Regions from separate parts of the Bradyrhizobium sp. Unk1 genome, predicted to be linked through region 1. Evidence: predicted binding sites of a transcription regulator. Region 1 holds the regulator's gene; each other region holds the start of a gene.
The links. The regulator PhoB, encoded in region 1, activates phosphate uptake and scavenging genes when phosphate is short. The targets are predictions, from matches to a motif close to TGTCATNNANCTGTCAT.
Positions count from the first base shown of each region.

Region 2: the regulator PhoB is predicted to act here: its motif matches at 3,316-3,332, upstream of pstS (phosphate ABC transporter substrate-binding protein PstS).
Region 3: the regulator PhoB is predicted to act here: its motif matches at 1,555-1,571, upstream of AC5ZFO_RS11855 (glycerophosphodiester phosphodiesterase family protein).

Region 1 is NZ_JCAMOP010000037.1:41,083-47,010, reverse strand. It holds gene argF (ornithine carbamoyltransferase) at 1-817, opposite strand, end outside; gene AC5ZFO_RS35545 (aspartate aminotransferase family protein) at 817-2,025, opposite strand; gene AC5ZFO_RS35540 (GcrA family cell cycle regulator) at 2,482-2,994, shown strand; gene phoB (phosphate regulon transcriptional regulator PhoB) at 3,097-3,804, opposite strand; gene phoU (phosphate signaling complex protein PhoU) at 3,819-4,535, opposite strand; gene pstB (phosphate ABC transporter ATP-binding protein PstB) at 4,547-5,368, opposite strand; gene pstA (phosphate ABC transporter permease PstA) at 5,365-5,928, opposite strand, start outside.
Region 2 is NZ_JCAMOP010000009.1:101,260-107,187, forward strand. It holds gene AC5ZFO_RS13750 (methanol/ethanol family PQQ-dependent dehydrogenase) at 1-347, opposite strand, end outside; gene AC5ZFO_RS13755 (QcrA and Rieske domain-containing protein) at 477-1,133, opposite strand; gene AC5ZFO_RS13760 (group III truncated hemoglobin) at 1,398-1,862, opposite strand; gene AC5ZFO_RS13765 (3-hydroxybutyryl-CoA dehydrogenase) at 2,130-2,981, opposite strand; gene pstS (phosphate ABC transporter substrate-binding protein PstS) at 3,376-4,428, shown strand; gene AC5ZFO_RS13775 (NAD(P)/FAD-dependent oxidoreductase) at 4,643-5,776, shown strand.
Region 3 is NZ_JCAMOP010000007.1:261,974-267,901, forward strand. It holds gene adh (aldehyde dehydrogenase) at 1-1,481, shown strand, start outside; gene AC5ZFO_RS11855 (glycerophosphodiester phosphodiesterase family protein) at 1,661-3,040, shown strand; gene pdhA (pyruvate dehydrogenase (acetyl-transferring) E1 component subunit alpha) at 3,295-4,317, shown strand; gene AC5ZFO_RS11865 (pyruvate dehydrogenase complex E1 component subunit beta) at 4,347-5,747, shown strand; gene AC5ZFO_RS11870 (DUF5076 domain-containing protein) at 5,751-5,928, shown strand, end outside.

The DNA.
Region 1 (5,928 bases):
TGACTTCCTCGCCGCGATGGGCGGGCAGGCAATGCATGAACAGCGCATCGGGCCTGGCCAGCGACATCAGCTTCGCATTGACCTGATAGGGCTTGAGCACGTTGTGACGGTGCTCGCCCTCCTTGTCGCCCATCGACACCCAGGTGTCGGTGACGACGCAGTCGGCGCCCTTCACGGCGGCCTCGGGATCGGTGCCGAGCACGATCGGCGCGCCGGTGGCCTTGATGAAGTCCCGCATCACCTTTTTCGGCGCAAGCTCCGGCGGCGTCGCGACATTGAGCTTGAACTTGAAACGCTCGGCGGCATGCGCCCAGGACGCCAGCACATTGTTGTCGTCGCCGGTCCAGGCCACCGTCCTGCCCTCGATCGGGCCGCGATGCTCTTCGTAGGTCATGAGGTCGGCCATCACCTGGCAAGGGTGCGAGCGCCGCGTCAGGCCGTTGATGACGGGCACCGTCGCATATTCCGCCAGCTCCAGCAGGGCCTCGTGATTGAGGATGCGGATCATGATGGCGTCGACATAGCGCGACAGCACGCGCGCCGTGTCGGCGATGGTCTCGCCGCGGCCGAGCTGCATCTCGGCGCCGGTCAGCATGATGGGCTCGCCACCGAGCTGGCGCATGGCGACGTCGAACGAGACGCGGGTGCGGGTGGAGGGACGCTCGAAGATCATCGCCAGCGTCTTGCCTTCCAGCGGCTTCACCGGCTGGTGCGCTTTCTGCTTCGCCTTCATGGCGGAGGAGGCCGCGAGCATGCTCTTGAGCTCCGACAGCGGGAGCTCGTTGATATCCAGAAAGTGCTTCGGGGACTTGCTCATCAGCTTGCCGCCCGCTTGGTCTGACTGGACGAGATCGCGGCGCAGGCGCGTTCGAGCCGACCGACGCTGTCCTCGATTTCGGCTTCGGTGACGATCAAGGGCGGCAGGAAGCGCACGACATTGTCGCCGGCGCCGACCGTGAGCAATTTCTCGTTGCGCAGCGCCGCGCCGAGATCGCCTGACGGCACCACGGCCTTGATGCCGATCAGAAGGCCTTCGCCGCGCACTTCGCTGACGATGTCAGGATAACGATCGATCACGGAGGCGAGCTTCTGCTTGAGCAGCAGCGACATCTTCTGCACGTGATCGAAGAAGCCGGGCTTGAGCATGACGTCGAGCACGGCGTTGGCAGCCGAGATCGCGAGCGGATTGCCGCCGAAGGTCGAGCCGTGCGAGCCGGGCCCCATGCCGGCAGCCGCGTCCGCGGTCGCCAGCACCGCGCCGATCGGGAAGCCGCCGCCAAGCGCCTTGGCCAGCGACATCACGTCAGGCGTGACGCCGGTGCGGCGATGCGCGAACAGATCGCCGGTGCGGCCCATGCCGGTCTGCACCTCGTCGAACGCGAGCAGCAGACCCTTCTCGTCGCAGAGCTGGCGCAACGCCCTCAGGAAGGCGGGCGTTGCCGAACGCACGCCGCCCTCGCCCTGGATCGGCTCAATCAGGATGCCGGCGGTCTGCGGACCGATCGCCTTCTTGACGGCTTCGATATCACCATGCGGGACCTGGTCGAAGCCGTCCATCGGCGGGCCGAACCCCTCGAGATATTTTGCCGAACCGGTCGCGGCGAGCGTTGCCAGCGTGCGGCCGTGGAAGGCGCCTTCGAAGGTGATGATGCGGTAACGTTCCGGATGCCCCTTTGAGAAGTGATGATGGCGGACCAGCTTGATCACACCTTCCAGCGCTTCAGCGCCGGAATTGCAGAAGAACACGAAGTCCGCGAAGCTTTCATTGCACAGACGCGCGGCAAGCTTCTCGCCGTCCGGGCTCTGGAACAGGTTCGACATGTGCCAGAGTTTGGTGGCCTGCTCCTGCAACGCCTTGACCAACGCAGGATGAGCATGGCCGAGCGCATTCACCGCCACGCCCGAGGTGAAATCGAGATAGCGATCGCCGTTGGTCGCAATCAGCCAGCAGCCTTCGCCGCGCTCGAAACCGAGGTCGGACCTGGCGAAAACGGGGAGCAAGTGCGGCGCTGCGCTGTTAGTCATGACGATCACTTGAATGTTGCGGACGGTGTGAGCGTGCATTGCGCAACGCACCATTGACCGGCCCGGAAAACGAAACGTGCCGCCTTTTAAGGGCGGCACGCACGACTATCTTATGCCTGGTGAAACCGGTGTCAATGCCGCCCGGAAAGCCTCGCGAAACGCAGAATCCGTAGTCTTGCGGTGTCGATTTTGCGTATTTCCGCCACGGAACATGTGGAAGCGAGTCGGCGGACTCTTGCGCGTGAGTCACGCCATATTGTAGCGTTTGGCTTGTCAGATACGACATCTCGTGCAGCAGTTCTGATCCTCTAAGTCCTCATGTACCGGCGTAAGCGTTCGGGCGCATCTGGCGCGCCCGGCGAGCCTTAAGGGATTCTGGCGGCACGGGTTTTTCGAAGCTTAGGCATTCGCCGTGCGGCCGCCAGGATGGCAGGCGCCGGCGAAGGAAAGGGTGCAATGACCGTTTTGACCTGGTCGGATGATCGCGTCGAGCAGCTGAAAAAGCTCTGGGAGGCCGGACTTTCGGCCAGCCAGATCGCCGCTGAACTCGGGAATGTGACCCGCAATGCCGTGATCGGCAAGGTGCACCGGCTCGGCCTGTCGGGCCGCGCCAAGAGCCCTTCATCGGCAGCGCCCCGGCCGCGCAAGGCGCGCCCCGCCCAGCACATGATGCGGGTGACCCGCCCGATCGCGCGCGGCAACACCGCGCTGGCGCAGGCCTTCGAGGTCGAGGTCGAGGCCGAACCGGTCACCTACGACAACGTCGTGCCGATGAGCCAGCGGCTGTCGCTGCTGGAGCTGAACGAGGCCACCTGCCACTGGCCGGTCGGCGATCCCTCGAGCCCGGATTTCTTCTTCTGCGGCGGCAAGGCGCTCTCCGGCCTGCCCTACTGCGCCCAGCACTCGCGCGTGGCGTATCAGCCCGCGGCCGATCGCCGTCGCGCGCCGGCGAAGCCGGGTCCGCGCTGAGTTAGCTCCAGACAACCTTGTCCCGGCACAGGGCTGGGACGATCGAGCAAGAAAAAAGCGCGCCACCCGGCGCGCTTTTTGTTTGCTGGCTTGCGGCGGACCCTACGCCTGCTCCGCCTTCGCAAAGCGATCGTCCAGTGCGTAGCCCGCGCCGCGGACGGTGCGGATCGGGTCCTGCTCGCGGCCGAGATTGAGCAGCTTGCGCAGGCGGCCGATATGGACGTCGACGGTGCGCTCGTCGATGTAGATGTCACGGCCCCAGACGCTGTCGAGCAGCTGCTCGCGCGAGAACACGCGGCCGGGATGCTCCAGGAAGAACTCCAGCAGGCGATATTCGGTTGGACCGAGATCGATCGGCCGGCCCGAACGCGCCACGCGGCGCTTGTCGCGGTCGAGCTCGATGTCGCCATAGGCGAGCACCGTGGCGAGCCGCTCCGGGCTGGCGCGCCTGAGCAGGCCCTTCACGCGTGCCAGCAGCTCCGGCACCGAGAACGGCTTGACGATGTAGTCATCGGCGCCGGTCGCAAGGCCCCGCACCCGCTCGCTCTCCTCGCCACGCGCGGTGAGCATGATGATCGGGAGCTGCTTGGTCTCGGGCCGGGTGCGCAGCCGCCGGCACAGCTCGATGCCGGAGAGGCCCGGCAGCATCCAGTCGAGCACGATCAAATCGGGGATGTGCTCCTTGAGGCGGGTGTCGGCATCGTCGCCGCGCATCACCGTCTCGACGTCATAGCCGTCGCCTTCGAGGTTGTAGCGGAGAAGCTCGGTGAGAGCTTCCTCGTCCTCAACCACCATAATGCGTGCGCCCATGGTGTCGTCGCTCCTTAAGTGTTCGGGACCGTCGTGGCGAAGGTCGTCATGTCGCCCTTCGGCCGCTTGTCGGTGATCGCCTGGCCCTCGATCATGTAGAACACGGTCTCGGCGATGTTGGTGGCGTGGTCACCGATGCGCTCGATGTTCTTGGCGCAGAACATCAGATGGATGCAGAACGAGATGTTGCGCGGATCCTCCATCATGTAGGTGAGGAGCTCGCGGAACAGCGAGGTGCAGATGGCGTCGACTTCCTCGTCGCCCTTCCACACCGCCATCGCCGCCGGCAGATCGTGCGCGGCATAGGCATCCAGCACCGACTTGACCTGCTGCTGCACGAGGTCGGTCATGTGCTCCAGGCCGCGGAACAGCTTGAGCGGATGGAAATCGGTCTCCAGCGCCGCGACGCGCTTGCCCATGTTCTTGGCGAGGTCGCCGATCCGCTCGAGATCGGTCGCGACGCGCATGGCGCCGACGATCTCGCGCAGATCCACCGCCATCGGCTGGCGGCGCGCGATGGTGAGCACGGCGCGCTCCTCGATCTTCTTCTGAAGCGCGTCGAGCTCGGCGTCGATGGTGACGACACGCTGGCCGAGCGCGACGTCACGGCGGATCAGCGCGTCGACGGAATCGACGATCATGCGCTCGGCGATGCCGCCCATCTCGGCGACCAGGCGCGTGAGCTCCTGGAGGTCGGTGTCGAAGGCCTTTGCGGTATGTTCAGAACCCATGTTCCGTCTCCTCAGCCGAACCGGCCGGTGATGTAATCCTGCGTGCGCCGGTCGGTCGGCGACGTGAAGATCTTGCTGGTGTCGTCGAACTCGATCAGCTCGCCGAGATACATGAAGGCGGTCTTGTCGGAGACGCGCGCCGCCTGCTGCATGTTGTGGGTGACGATCGCGATCGTGTAGTTCTCGGACAGCTCCTGGATCAGTTCCTCGACCTTCGCGGTCGAGATCGGGTCGAGCGCCGAGCAGGGCTCGTCGAACAGGATCACCTCGGGCCGCACCGCGACCGTGCGGGCGATGCAGAGGCGCTGCTGCTGGCCGCCGGAGAGCGACAGGCCGGAGGCGTTGAGTTTGTCCTTGACCTCGTTCCACAGCGCGCCGCCGCGCAGCGCCTTCTCGACGCGGTCGTCCATCTCGGACTTCGAGATCTTCTCGTAGAGACGGATGCCGAAGGCGATGTTTTCGTAGATCGTCATCGGGAACGGCGTCGGCTTCTGGAACACCATGCCGACGCGGGCGCGCAGCAGATTGAGGTCCAGCTTGGGGTCGAGGATGTTGGTCTGGTCGAGCATGAGCTGACCGGTGACGCGCTGGCCCGGATAGAGGTCGTACATCCGGTTGAAGATGCGCAGCAGGGTGGACTTGCCGCAGCCCGACGGACCGATGAACGCCGTGACGCGGTTGGTGCCGAGCGCCAGATTGATGTTCTTCAGCGCGTGGTGCTCGCCATAATAGAAGTTGAGGTTGCGCACCGTCACCTTGGCCGGGGCTTCGGGCAGCACCGGCGCCTGGGGCAGGCCACCGGCCGCGCTCATCGATACGGAAAGCTCACTCATTTTGCGGTCCTCTCGGCGCCAAGGATGCGCGCACCAATATTCAGGGCAAGAACGGTCAGGGTGATCAGCAGCGCGCCGCTCCAGGCAAGCTGCTTCCAATAGGCGTAGGGGCTCTGCACGAAGTTGTTGATGGTGACCGGCAGGTTCGCCATCGTCTTGTTCAGGCCGAGGCTGAAGAACTGGTTCGACAGCGCGGTAAAGAGCAGCGGCGCGGTCTCGCCGGCGACGCGGGCAGTCGCGAGCAGCACGCCGGTGATGAGACCCGATCGGGCGGCACGATAAGCAATGCGCTTGATCACCAGCGAGCGCGGCAGCCCGAGCGCGGACGCCGCCTCGCGCAGCGCGTTCGGCACCAGCAGCAGCATGTCCTCGGTGGTGCGCAGCACCACCGGGATGACGATGACGGCGAGCGCGAGCGCGCCTGCGATCGCCGAGAAGCCGCGCATCGGCACCACCACCGCGCCGTAGATGAACAGGCCGATGATGATCGAGGGCGCCGACAGCAGGATGTCGTTGATGAAGCGGATCACCGAGGTCAGGCGGTCGTTGCGGCCGTACTC
Region 2 (5,928 bases), on a different contig from region 1:
TCGTCGCCGGTCTTCGCGTTCAGCGCGATCACCTGGCCCATCGGGGTCGCCACGAACATCACGCCGTTGTTGACGATCGGCGGCGCCTCGTGGCCTTCGACCACGCCGGTGGCAAACGTCCAGACCGGCGTGAGATTCTTGACGTTCGAGGTGTTGATCTGGTCGAGCGGGCTATAGCCCTGCCCGTCATAGGTGCGCCGATAGAGCATCCAGTTGCTGGGTTCCGGATTTTCCAGCCGCTGCGCGGTGACGGGAGAATAATTCTCGATCGGGCCGGCGCCGGCGGCGGTCGAGGCAAGACACGTGAAGGCGACGAAGCCGGACAGTAACCATTGCTTCCTGGTCATGGAAGTTTTCATGGACGTTCCCCTTTTTCATCCGTTTGAATTCTTGTTTTGAATTCTTGTCGTTCGTCCCGTCGTCCGCCCCTCGGCGGATGCGGCCTCTCGTGACGCGGGCATAACCCGCACCGTCCATCATCCTGGCTGCACGCCACCTACCTTTCCGATGAAGTTGCCGGCGACGCTGAGCGAACCGTCAGCCAGCGCGAGCGGCAGGGCGGCGAGACGCCGCGGCGCCGGGCCGAACACGACCTGCGCGCCCTCGCGGGGATCGTATTCGGAGTTGTGACACATGCACTTGAACACATCCTTGTCGCCGACATCGCTCTTGACCCAGGCGGTGACGGGACATCCGGCATGCGAGCAGATCGCCGAATAGGCCAGGATGCCGTCGACGGCACGCGCGCGGGTCTTCTCGTCGAGCTCGGCGGGATCGAGTCTGACGATCAGGATTTCGTTGAGGCGCGAGGCGCTGCGCACCACCGATGTGTTGGGATCCTTCGGCCACGCATGGACCGGCGGTCCACCGGCCGGGAGATCGGCCGCGGTGATGAGCTTTCCCCCCTGGTCGCCTTCGGAGAAGACGAGGAGATCACCCTTCTGCGGACGTTCGTCGGAGCCTGGCGGATCCTCGCCCGCGCGCGCCTGCGTGGAACAACCAAGGCAGGCGGTCGTGGCGAGCGCGCCAAGCAGCAGCGTTCGCCGCGTCTGTTCTATGCCCGCGTCGACTTCAGGTTCCGCGGTGCTCTCGGAGGACGATGAGGAAGTGGTGTTGAATGATGCGCGCGACATGCACGTTAGCAGGCGCTGGAACTCTGCCGAAAAAAAGGCGGAGAATTGGCGCCGCAGCACATCAATATGTCTTTGCTCGCTTTGGTTGAACGCAAATGAATGCGTTCCAGCGCATATTTGCAATTGCAACGTCGCGTCGCGCGATCGGCATGATGATTTTGCAGATCAGACCGATGATGCCGGAATTGGTGCAACGCGTTATTGGTCGCGCAGCGCAACCTCGGAGCGATACAACTGCACGTTTTGCAGGCAGACTTGCTGTCGTCAGGACCGGAGCACGTGACGCGGCGCAGCGATGCGGCCGGCGATGGTCGCCGACGCCATCTCAAAACTGTCGGCGATGCGACGCGCCTTGTCGATGAAGAGCGCGGCCGCCGGCGGCGGACAGACCTCGCGCGCGGTCTGTTCGAACAGATCGAGCCAGCGGTCGAAATGATCGCCGACCAGCCTGAGCGGCACATGCGCCCGCATCGGCGAACCATGATAGCGGCCGCTCATCAGCACGACCGACGACCAGAAATCCCTAAGTTTGGCGAGATGCTCGTCCCAATTCTGCACGATCGCAAAGACCGGCCCCAGCAGCGCATCCTCGCGCACGCGTCCGTAGAAGCGGGTGACGAGCTCCCCGATCATCTCCTCGGTGATCCCGGTGCGCTCGATCGCATCCTGGGTCAGCAGGTTCCGCCGCGCGGCCGCCGCCTCGCGCTCGGCCTTCAGTCGATCCGACATGTCCTTCGTTATCCGTTCCGTTGTTCCCGCGGGCCGCCCGTTCGACATTGTCGGGCCAATTGCGCGCGGCGTCTTTGTCGCAGCGCAAATTGCGGGATCGAGCGGCGGGCGTTTCGAGTCCGGCGCCCGCACCTTGATCAGAATCGTAGGGTGGGCAAAGGCGCACTTGCGCCATGCCCACCCTCTCTCTCCAATCGCGACAATGGTGGGCAAGCTTCGCTTTGCCCACCCTACGGCACCGCGGGTCCTTAGCACCCGGCTCCGTGATTAAGTACCGTAGCTGTAAAAGCCCTGCCCGGTCTTGCGGCCGAGATGGCCGGCATCGACCATTTCCTTGAGCAAGGGGGCCGGACGGTATTTGGGGTCGTTGAAGCCCTTATAGAAGACCTCCATCACCGAGAGCATGGTGTCGAGCCCGACGAGATCGGCGAGCGCCAGCGGCCCGATCGGATGGTTGCAGCCGAGCTTCATGCCGGCGTCGATCTCCTCGGCGGTCGCGATCCCTTCCTGGAGCGCAAAGATCGCCTCGTTGATCATCGGGCACAGGATGCGATTGACGGCGAAGCCGGGGCTGTTCTTGGCCGTGATCGCCACCTTGCCGACCCGCTTGGCGAAATCCAGCGCCTTGGCGTGGGTGTCGTCGGAGGTCTGCAAGCCGCGGATGAGTTCCAGCAGCGCCATCACCGGCACCGGGTTGAAGAAGTGCATGCCGATGAAGCGATCGGGACGATCGGTTGCGGCGGCAAGCTTCGTGATCGAGATCGAGGAGGTGTTGGTCGCGAGCAGCGTGCGCGGCGACAGCGTGGCGCAGAGGTCCTTCAGTATCTTGACCTTGAGCTCCTCGTTCTCGGTCGCGGCCTCGATGACCAGGTCGCAATCGGCGAGCTTCGCGCGATCGGTGGTGCCGGTGATGCGCTTGAGAGCCGCCTCGCGATCGGCCGCCGACATCTTCTCCTTCTTGACCAGGCGCTCGAGGCTGCCGCCGACGGTCGACAGCCCGCGGTTCACCGCCGCATCGGAGATGTCGACCATCACGACCGAGAGCCCGGCCGCGGCACAAATCTGCGCGATGCCGTTCCCCATGGTCCCTGCCCCGATGATGCCAACCGTGTCGATCATTGCCGCGTATCCTTCATCCTTGCGGGCGTGCCAGACGGCCCGGCCCCATTGTTCCTGCATCAGGGTCTAGCACCGCCGCCGGGCGGGTGCGACCTGATCCTGCCCTTCCATAAAGCATCCGAGGCGGGAATAAAGCCGCTCTTCCGTCGCTAAAGCGTACGATTTGGCATTCCTGCGGGCCACGTGGGCCCGGTTTTGCGTCAGGTCCCGCCCCCGGGACGAGGCCCGCGGCGCAAAGAGGACCCGGGCGCCGGCCCTGGGGCATTCCGGCCTCGGCCACACAATGGCCCTTTAGCAAAAATAGAATTTCGGCTAAATGGCAATAGGATGCACCGTTACACTCTTGTGACATAGGCCACACCGGCTTCGTGCCCAGCCTGCTAGCGTCGCGCACATGAAGAAACATATTGCGCTACCAATCATCTTCACCGCTCTGCTCGTCGCCACGGAAAGCCTGGCGGCCGAGACCAAGGGAGCCGGCTCAACCTTCGTTTCGCCTGTGATGGCGAAATGGATCGACGCATACAAGACGAAGACCGGCAACACCGTCAGCTATCAAGCGGTCGGCTCCAGCATCGGCGTCAGCCTGATCAAGAAAGAGGCCGTCGACTTCGGCGCAAGCGACATGCCGCTCGATCCCAAGGAGCTGGACAGGCTCGGCATGATGCAATTCCCGATCGTGATCGGGGGCGTCGTGCCGGTCGTCAATATCGATGGGGTCAAGCCCGGCCAGATCCGCTTCACCGGCCAGATGCTCGCCGACATCTATCTCGGCAAGCTGAAATCATGGAACGATCCGGCCATTCGCGCGATCAACCCCGACATCAGGCTGCCGAACACTGCAATCACGGTGGTTCATCGCACGGACGGATCCGGCACGACGTTCAACTGGTCGAACTACCTCTCGAAGGTCAGCCCGCAGTGGAAGTCGAGCGTGGGCGAAGGCACCTCGGTCGAGTGGCCGCTTGGTCTCGGCGGCAAGGGCAATGATGGCGTCGCCTCGCTCGTCAGCCTCGTTCCGGGCTCGATCGGCTATCTCGAATACACTTACGCCCTGCAACGGCTCGACAAGATTTCCTTCGGCGTCGTGCAGAACAGCGCCGGCAATTTCGTCGTCCCCGACGCCGCATCGTTCCAGGCGGCGGCCTCGAGCGCGGACTGGAGGGCGGAGAAAGGTTTCCATCTCGTGCTGACCAACGCGCCCGGCGAAGACGCCTACCCCATCACAGCCACGACGTTCGTGCTGATGCCGAAGGCGCCGAAATCCGAGGAACGATCGGCAGCCACCATCGACTTCATGCGCTGGTCGCTGGAGAACGGAAAGGCCCAGGCCGAGACGCTCAATTACGTGCCGCTGCCGGCCGCCCTGGTCGACCAGATCGAGCGTTACTGGGAGCAGAGCCTTGGTGCGTCCACGATCTCGGCATCGGCTGCGGTCAAGCGCTGAGGCTCGAAGCAAGCCTGGTCAGAGATCAATCGCCGGCAGGCCATTCCCCGCTGGAACCTTGCGCGCGTCGAGCACGTTGAGCTGGCACCGGGCCTGAACTCGGCCGGTTGGAGGCCTTGCGATCTTTTCCGACGATGAAGACATCGACCACGGTGACCTCAGGAGTTCGGTAACCCCCTGGGTCACGAGCGGCGGACCAGACGTTCGACCCGTCATCGGAAGCTTCGCATGCGACGTCCTGGTTATCGGTGCGGGGATCACCGGCGCTATGATCGCCGAAAGCTTCACCCGTCGCGGGCACGAGGTCGTCGTCATCGACCGGGAAACTCCCGGACATGGCAGTACCGGCGCAAGCACCGCGATGTTGCTCTGGGAAATCGATCGACCGTTGTCCGAGCTTACCCAGGCCTACGGATTCGAACGCGCGGCGCGTTGCTACACGGCGAGCCTCCGCGCCGTCCAGGGCTTGTTGTCGTTGACGCGCCACTATCGCATCCCATGCCACATCAGAGATCGGCTTTCACTCTACCTTGTAGTTGATGACAGCGGAAAATCCCTGAAAGAGGAGTCTGATCTGAGAGCGCGCGTCGATCTGCCCGGCGTATTTCTCGATCACGCGTCACTGCTCCGCCGGTTTGAGGTTGCCCGCGCGGGTGCGATCCTGTCGCCGCTTGCCGCAGATGCCGATCCTGTCGAGCTCACTCACGGACTTCTGAAGATTTCCATCGGACGGGGGGCCCTTGTCCGGCAAGCCAACGCGACGGCTTTTGAAAGTGCCGGCGCCAAGGTCGCCGTTGGCCTCGACGGCGGCCACGAGATCGAGGCGAACCGCGTGGTGTTGTGTACGGGTTACGTGATGCCCAGCATCGTGCGTCCGACCATCCAGCGCCCGGCCTCGAGCTGGGCCATTGCCACAGAGCCTCAACCCCAAAATCTGTGGCCCGAAGACGCGCTGATCTGGGAAGCGAGCCATGACTACCACTATGCCCGCAGCACATCGGACGGCCGGATCATTTTCGGCGGTGAGGATGATGATTCCGCGATCGAACCGCAGGCGCGCGAGGCGCTCACCCCTGCCAAGCGGGAACGCCTGAGGCAGACGCTTGGGGCGCTTTGGCCTCGATCATCCCACAAGATCGACTATTGCTGGTCGGGGGCGTTCGACACGACGCAGGACGGATTGCCGCTCATCGGCGCGGTGCCCGGCCAGAAGAACATTTTCGCCGCCTATGGTTACGGCGGCAACGGCATTACGTTCAGTTATCTTGCGGCTGAACTGCTCGCGACGTTTTGCTCCGGAGGCAACTCTCCGCTACTTGACGACTTCGCGATCGATCGCACCGCCTGAGCAGACCGACCATCGAAGCGCTCCATATGGGACATCTCGGGGCGGAGCCACCGAAGAGCGAAGCACGGCTCAGATCACGTCCCGGAAGCCTGCATAACACGGCACCGACGTTCTTTTTTTGGATGAATCGCGTTTTCAAATCGTTCCTGCCC
Region 3 (5,928 bases), on a different contig from region 1:
CCTTCGCCGAACGCTATGACAATTTCATCGGCGGCAAATTCGTCGCGCCGATCTCCGGCAAGTACTTTGACAACGCCTCGCCGGTGAACGGCCAGATCGTCTGCAAGATCGCGCGTTCCGATGCGCAGGACGTCGAGGCCGCCCTCGATGCGGCGCACGCCGCCAAGGCCGCCTGGGGACGCACCAGCGTCGCCGAGCGCGCCGCGATCCTGAACCGGATCGCCGACCGGATGGAAGAGAACCTGGAGCGCCTTGCGATTGCCGAGACCTGGGACAACGGCAAGCCGATCCGCGAGACCCGCGCCGCCGACCTGCCACTCGCGATCGATCATTTCCGCTATTTCGCCGGCGTGGTGCGCGCACAGGAAGGCTCGATCGGCGAGATCGACCACGACACCATCGCCTATCATTTCCACGAACCGCTCGGCGTGGTCGGCCAGATCATCCCCTGGAACTTCCCGCTGCTGATGGCGTGCTGGAAGCTCGCGCCGGCGCTCGCCGCCGGTAATTGCGTCGTACTCAAGCCCGCCGAGCAGACGCCGGCCTCGATCATGGTCTGGGCCGAGATCATCGGCGATCTCCTGCCGCCCGGCGTCCTCAACATCGTCAATGGCTTTGGCCTCGAAGCCGGCAAGCCGCTCGCGTCCAGCCCGCGGATCGCGAAAATCGCCTTCACCGGCGAGACCACGACGGGCCGGCTGATCATGCAATATGCCAGCCAGAACCTGATCCCGGTCACGCTCGAGCTCGGCGGCAAGTCGCCGAACATCTTCTTCAACGACGTCACCGCCGAGGACGACGACTTCTTCGACAAGGCGATCGAAGGTTTTGTGATGTTCGCGCTGAACCAGGGCGAGGTCTGCACCTGTCCGAGCCGGGCGCTGGTCCATGCCGATATCTATGACCGCTTCATGGAGCGAGCGCTGAAGCGCGTCGCCGCCATCAAGCAGGGCGACCCGCGTGCGGCCGACACCATGATCGGCGCGCAGGCATCTAGCGAGCAGCTCGCCAAGATCCTCTCCTATATCGACATCGGCAAGCAGGAGGGCGCCAGGGTGCTGGCCGGCGGCGGTCGTGCCGAGCTCGGCGGCGATCTTTCCGGCGGCTTCTACGTCCAGCCGACGGTGTTCGAGGGCCACAACAAGATGCGAATCTTCCAGGAGGAGATCTTTGGTCCCGTCGTTTCGGTCACGACCTTCAAGACTGATGACGAAGCGCTCGCGATCGCCAACGACACGCTCTATGGCCTGGGAGCCGGCGTCTGGAGTCGCGATGCCAACCGCTGCTACCGCTTCGGCCGGGCCATCCAGGCCGGCCGGGTCTGGACCAACTGTTACCATGCGTATCCGGCGCATGCCGCGTTCGGCGGCTACAAGCAGTCGGGCGTCGGTCGCGAGACCCACAAGATGATGCTCGATCACTACCAGCAGACCAAGAATCTCCTGGTCAGCTACAGCCCGAAGAAGCTTGGCTTCTTCTGATCGGGCAAGATCTGATCGGGCAAGATCTGATTGGGCAGGAGAGGGCGGCGCAACCTTGCGCCGCCCCCTCCGTCGTCATCCGTCTGTCAGAGTCTTGAGACAAGACGACAGCGCCGACCGTATTCGGTTCGGCGCCCGCGGCATTCGAAGCGATGCCGGGCAAAGACGGAGGCTTGGTGATGCGGAACAGTCGTTCGGGACGGACAATGGGTGTCGCAGCGATGCTGTTCGGCGCGGCGGTGCTGCCCTTGTCGATGGCAGTTGCACAGTCCGGCCCGGCGCCGGCTGGCGCCAAACCCTTCCTGACCGTCGATGGAAAGGCGCCACTGGTCCTTGGACATCGCGGCCTGCCGGGCCTGGTACCTGAAGAGACCGAGGCGTCGTACGACCTCGCCGCGGCGCTCGGGACCGATGCGCTCGAAGAGGATTTGCACCTGACCAAGGATTGCGTTCTGGTCGTGCGTCATAACCCCTGGCTGAGCGACAACACCAACATTGCCGAGGTGGCGAAGACCAATGCGGCCGTCGCCGCCCGCAAGCGCACCGTGCCCGGTGTGCGCGTCAAGGCCCCGTCGGCCACCGGCGTGCCTGCCGATTACCTGACGGATCTGAGCGACCCGGCCGATCCCAAATCGGTGCTGAAGTCGCTGATTGTGGACGGCGAGGATCATACCAACGATTGGTCGATCAGCGACTTCACCATGGCCGAGCTGAAGCAATGGATCGGCGGCACCACCTATGACGCGGCCAACGAGCGGCCGAAAGTCTTCAACGGCAAGCTCCCGATCATCAGCTTCCAGGACGTTATCGACATCGCCAAGGTCAAGAGCAAGGAGACCGGGCGGTCCATCCTCGTCTATCCCGAAACCAAGAACCCGACCTGGAACAATGCCCAGGCGATCGCCAATGGCTGCGGCGTGGCCGGCAGCCGTCCGCTCGAGGATGCCCTGATCAAGATCATCAGGGATAACGGCCTCAACACCAAGGACGCTCCCATCCTGGTCCAGAGCTTCGAACCCGGCAGCCTGAAATATATGCGCAGCCACGGCCTTCAGACGCGGCAGGTCCAACTCGTCGACGGCAACGGAATCGACTTCAAAACCGGCAAGGTCCTCCTCAACAACATCACGAATTCGCGCCCGTTCGACTGGACGGTTGCGGGCGATGCGCGCTTGTACGATGCGATGTTGACCCCGGATGGGCTTGCCGAGATCAAGACCTATGCCGAGGGCATCGGTCCGTGGAAGGCCTATATCGTTCCGCTCAAGATCGCGCCGTGGAAGGACGGCAACGCCGATGGCACGCCCTACAAGGGATCGACGCCGGAGGCTTCGACGCAGGACGCGACCAGTCTTGTCGCGGACGCGCACAAGCTCGGTCTTTTCGTGCATGTCTTCACGTTTCGGAACGAGAAGAAATATCTCGCCGCCGACTATCGCGGCGACCCGAGCCTTGAATATCTCAAATTCTACCGGCTCGGCGTCGATGGGGTCTTCAGCGACTTCACGCATACCGGCGTTGCCGCCCGTGCGACGTATTTGCGCGAGTTGGGCTGGTAAGGCCGGCACGGCGAATCGGACGCGCGTGGGATTTCGGATACAAAACACCGCGTCCGATTTCTCTGCGTTGCCTGCTCACGTTCCCTTTGCTGACCGGTGAGCTAAAGTTGCCCGATCGGCGCCAAAGGTTTTGCAAAGTTTCGGTCACGTTGCAGTGCGGCATAATGAAAGTCGCGCCATGCCGCCGCGGTCCTTTCCAAGGGCGTTTGACTTGGGTTAGAGAGGGCTGAAGTTTTCTCTGACCCGGAATTCCCATGGCCGCACCCAAGAAAGCCGCCGCAAGCACTCCACAGGACAAGACCGACGGCGGTTCGCCCCCGGAATTCACCAGAGAGCAGGAGCTCAAGGCGCTCCGCGACATGCTCCTGATCCGGCGGTTCGAGGAAAAGGCCGGCCAGCTCTACGGCATGGGCGCGATCGGCGGCTTCTGCCACCTCTATATCGGCCAGGAGGCCGTGGTGGTCGGCATGCAGATGGCCCTGAAGCAGGGCGATCAGGTCATCACCGGCTATCGCGATCACGGTCATATGCTTGCCACCGGCATGGAGGCCAACGGCGTCATGGCCGAGCTCACCGGCCGGCGCGGCGGCTATTCCAAGGGCAAGGGCGGCTCCATGCACATGTTCAGCAAGGAGAAGCACTTCTACGGCGGCCACGGCATCGTCGGCGCCCAGGTCTCGCTCGGCACGGGTCTGGCCTTCGCCAACCACTATCGTGGTAACGACAATGTCAGCGTCACCTATTTCGGCGACGGCGCGGCCAACCAGGGCCAGGTCTACGAGAGCTTCAACATGGCGGAGCTCTGGAAGCTGCCGGTGATCTACGTCATCGAGAACAACCGCTACGCCATGGGCACCTCGGTGTCGCGCGCTTCGGCGCAACAGGATTTCTCCAAGCGCGGTGCGTCCTTCAACATTCCCGGGATGCAGGTCGACGGCATGGACGTCCGCGCCGTGAAGGCCGCGGGCGAGGAGGCGGCGACCTGGTGCCGCGCCGGCAAGGGCCCCTTCATCCTGGAGATGCAGACCTACCGCTATCGCGGCCATTCGATGTCCGACCCGGCCAAGTACAGAACGCGCGAAGAGGTCGAAAAAGTCCGCCACGACCAGGACCCGATCGAGCAGGTGCGCAACCGACTGCTCGCGGCCAAGGTGACCGAGGCCGATCTCAAGGCGATCGACGCCGAGGTCCGCGACATCGTCAATGCGTCCGCCGACTTCGCCCAGCATGATCCCGAGCCGGATGCCGCCGAGCTCTGGACCGACATTTATCGCTGAACGCGCGCAAGCTTTCTTTTGGAGTCGATATGCCAATTCAAGTGCTGATGCCCGCGTTGTCGCCCACGATGGAGAAGGGCAACCTTGCCAAGTGGCTGAAGAAAGAGGGCGAGACCATCAAGTCCGGCGACGTCATCGCCGAGATCGAGACCGACAAGGCGACCATGGAGGTCGAGGCGACCGATGAAGGTACGCTCGGCAAGATCCTGATCCCCGAGGGCACCGCCGACGTTGCCGTCAACACGCCGATCGCGACCATCCTCGCCGATGGCGAGAGCGCCGCCGATCTCGCCAAGGCGCCGGCCGCGCCCGCGCCGAGCGTCGCGCGGGAAGTCGCCGAATCCCGCTCGCCGGTCGGCGAAGGCAAGCCGATGATCTCGGCGCCGAAGGCTGCGGCTGCCCCTCCGGCCGTCGCCGAACCCGATCCCGAAGTGCCCGCCGGCACCGAGATGGTGACGCAGACCATCCGCGAAGCGCTGCGCGACGCGATGGCCGAAGAGATGCGCCGCGACGCCGACGTCTTCGTGATGGGCGAAGAGGTCGCCGAATACCAGGGCGCCTACAAGGTGACGCAGGGCCTGCTCCAGGAGTTCGGCGCCAAGCGCGTCATCGACACGCCGATCACCGAACACGGCTTTGCCGGCATCGGCGTCGGCGCCGCCATGACCGGGCTGAAGCCGATCGTCGAGTTCATGACCTTCAACTTCGCCATGCAGGCGATCGACCAGATCATCAACTCGGCCGCCAAGACGCTCTACATGTCCGGCGGCCAGATGGGCTGCTCGATCGTGTTCCGCGGCCCGAACGGCGCCGCCGCACGTGTCGCTGCCCAGCACAGCCAGGACTACTCGTCCTGGTATTCCAACGTCCCCGGTCTCAAGGTGGTCGCGCCGTTCTCCGCAGCGGACTACAAGGGCCTGCTCAAGGCTGCGATCCGTGATCCCAATCCGGTGATCTTCCTCGAGAACGAGGTGCTCTACGGCCATACCGGCGAAGTGCCGAAGCTCGATGACTTCGTGATCCCGATCGGCAAGGCGCGCATCGTGCGCTCGGGCAGCCACGTCACCATCATCTCCTGGTCGAACGGCATGACCTATGCGCTGAAAGCTGCCGACGAACTCGCCAAGGACGGTATCGAGGCCGAGGTGATCGATCTGCGCACGCTGCGGCCGATGGACACCGAGACCATCGTCAACTCCGTCAAGAAGACCGGTCGTGCGGTCACGGTGGAAGAGGGCTGGGCGCAGAGCGGCGTCGGCGCCGAGATCGCCGCGCGCATCATGGAGAACGCCTTCGACTATCTGGATGCGCCGGTCGCGCGCGTCTCCGGCAAGGACGTGCCGATGCCCTATGCGGCGAACCTGGAGAAGCTCGCGCTGCCGTCGGCAGCCGAAGTGGTCGAGGCCGCCAAAGCCGTCTGCTACAGGTAGACCATGGCGGGCCCGAAGGAGCAGCCATTGCCACCCGACGTCCTCGCCCGCGACGATGCGGTCGAGATCCTGCGCGTATTCGTGCTGGACGGCGGGCTGTCGATGGCGTTCCAGCGCGCCTTCGAGGAGCCCGACATGTGGGGCCTCCTGCTCGTCGATCTCGCCCGCCACGCGGCGCGCG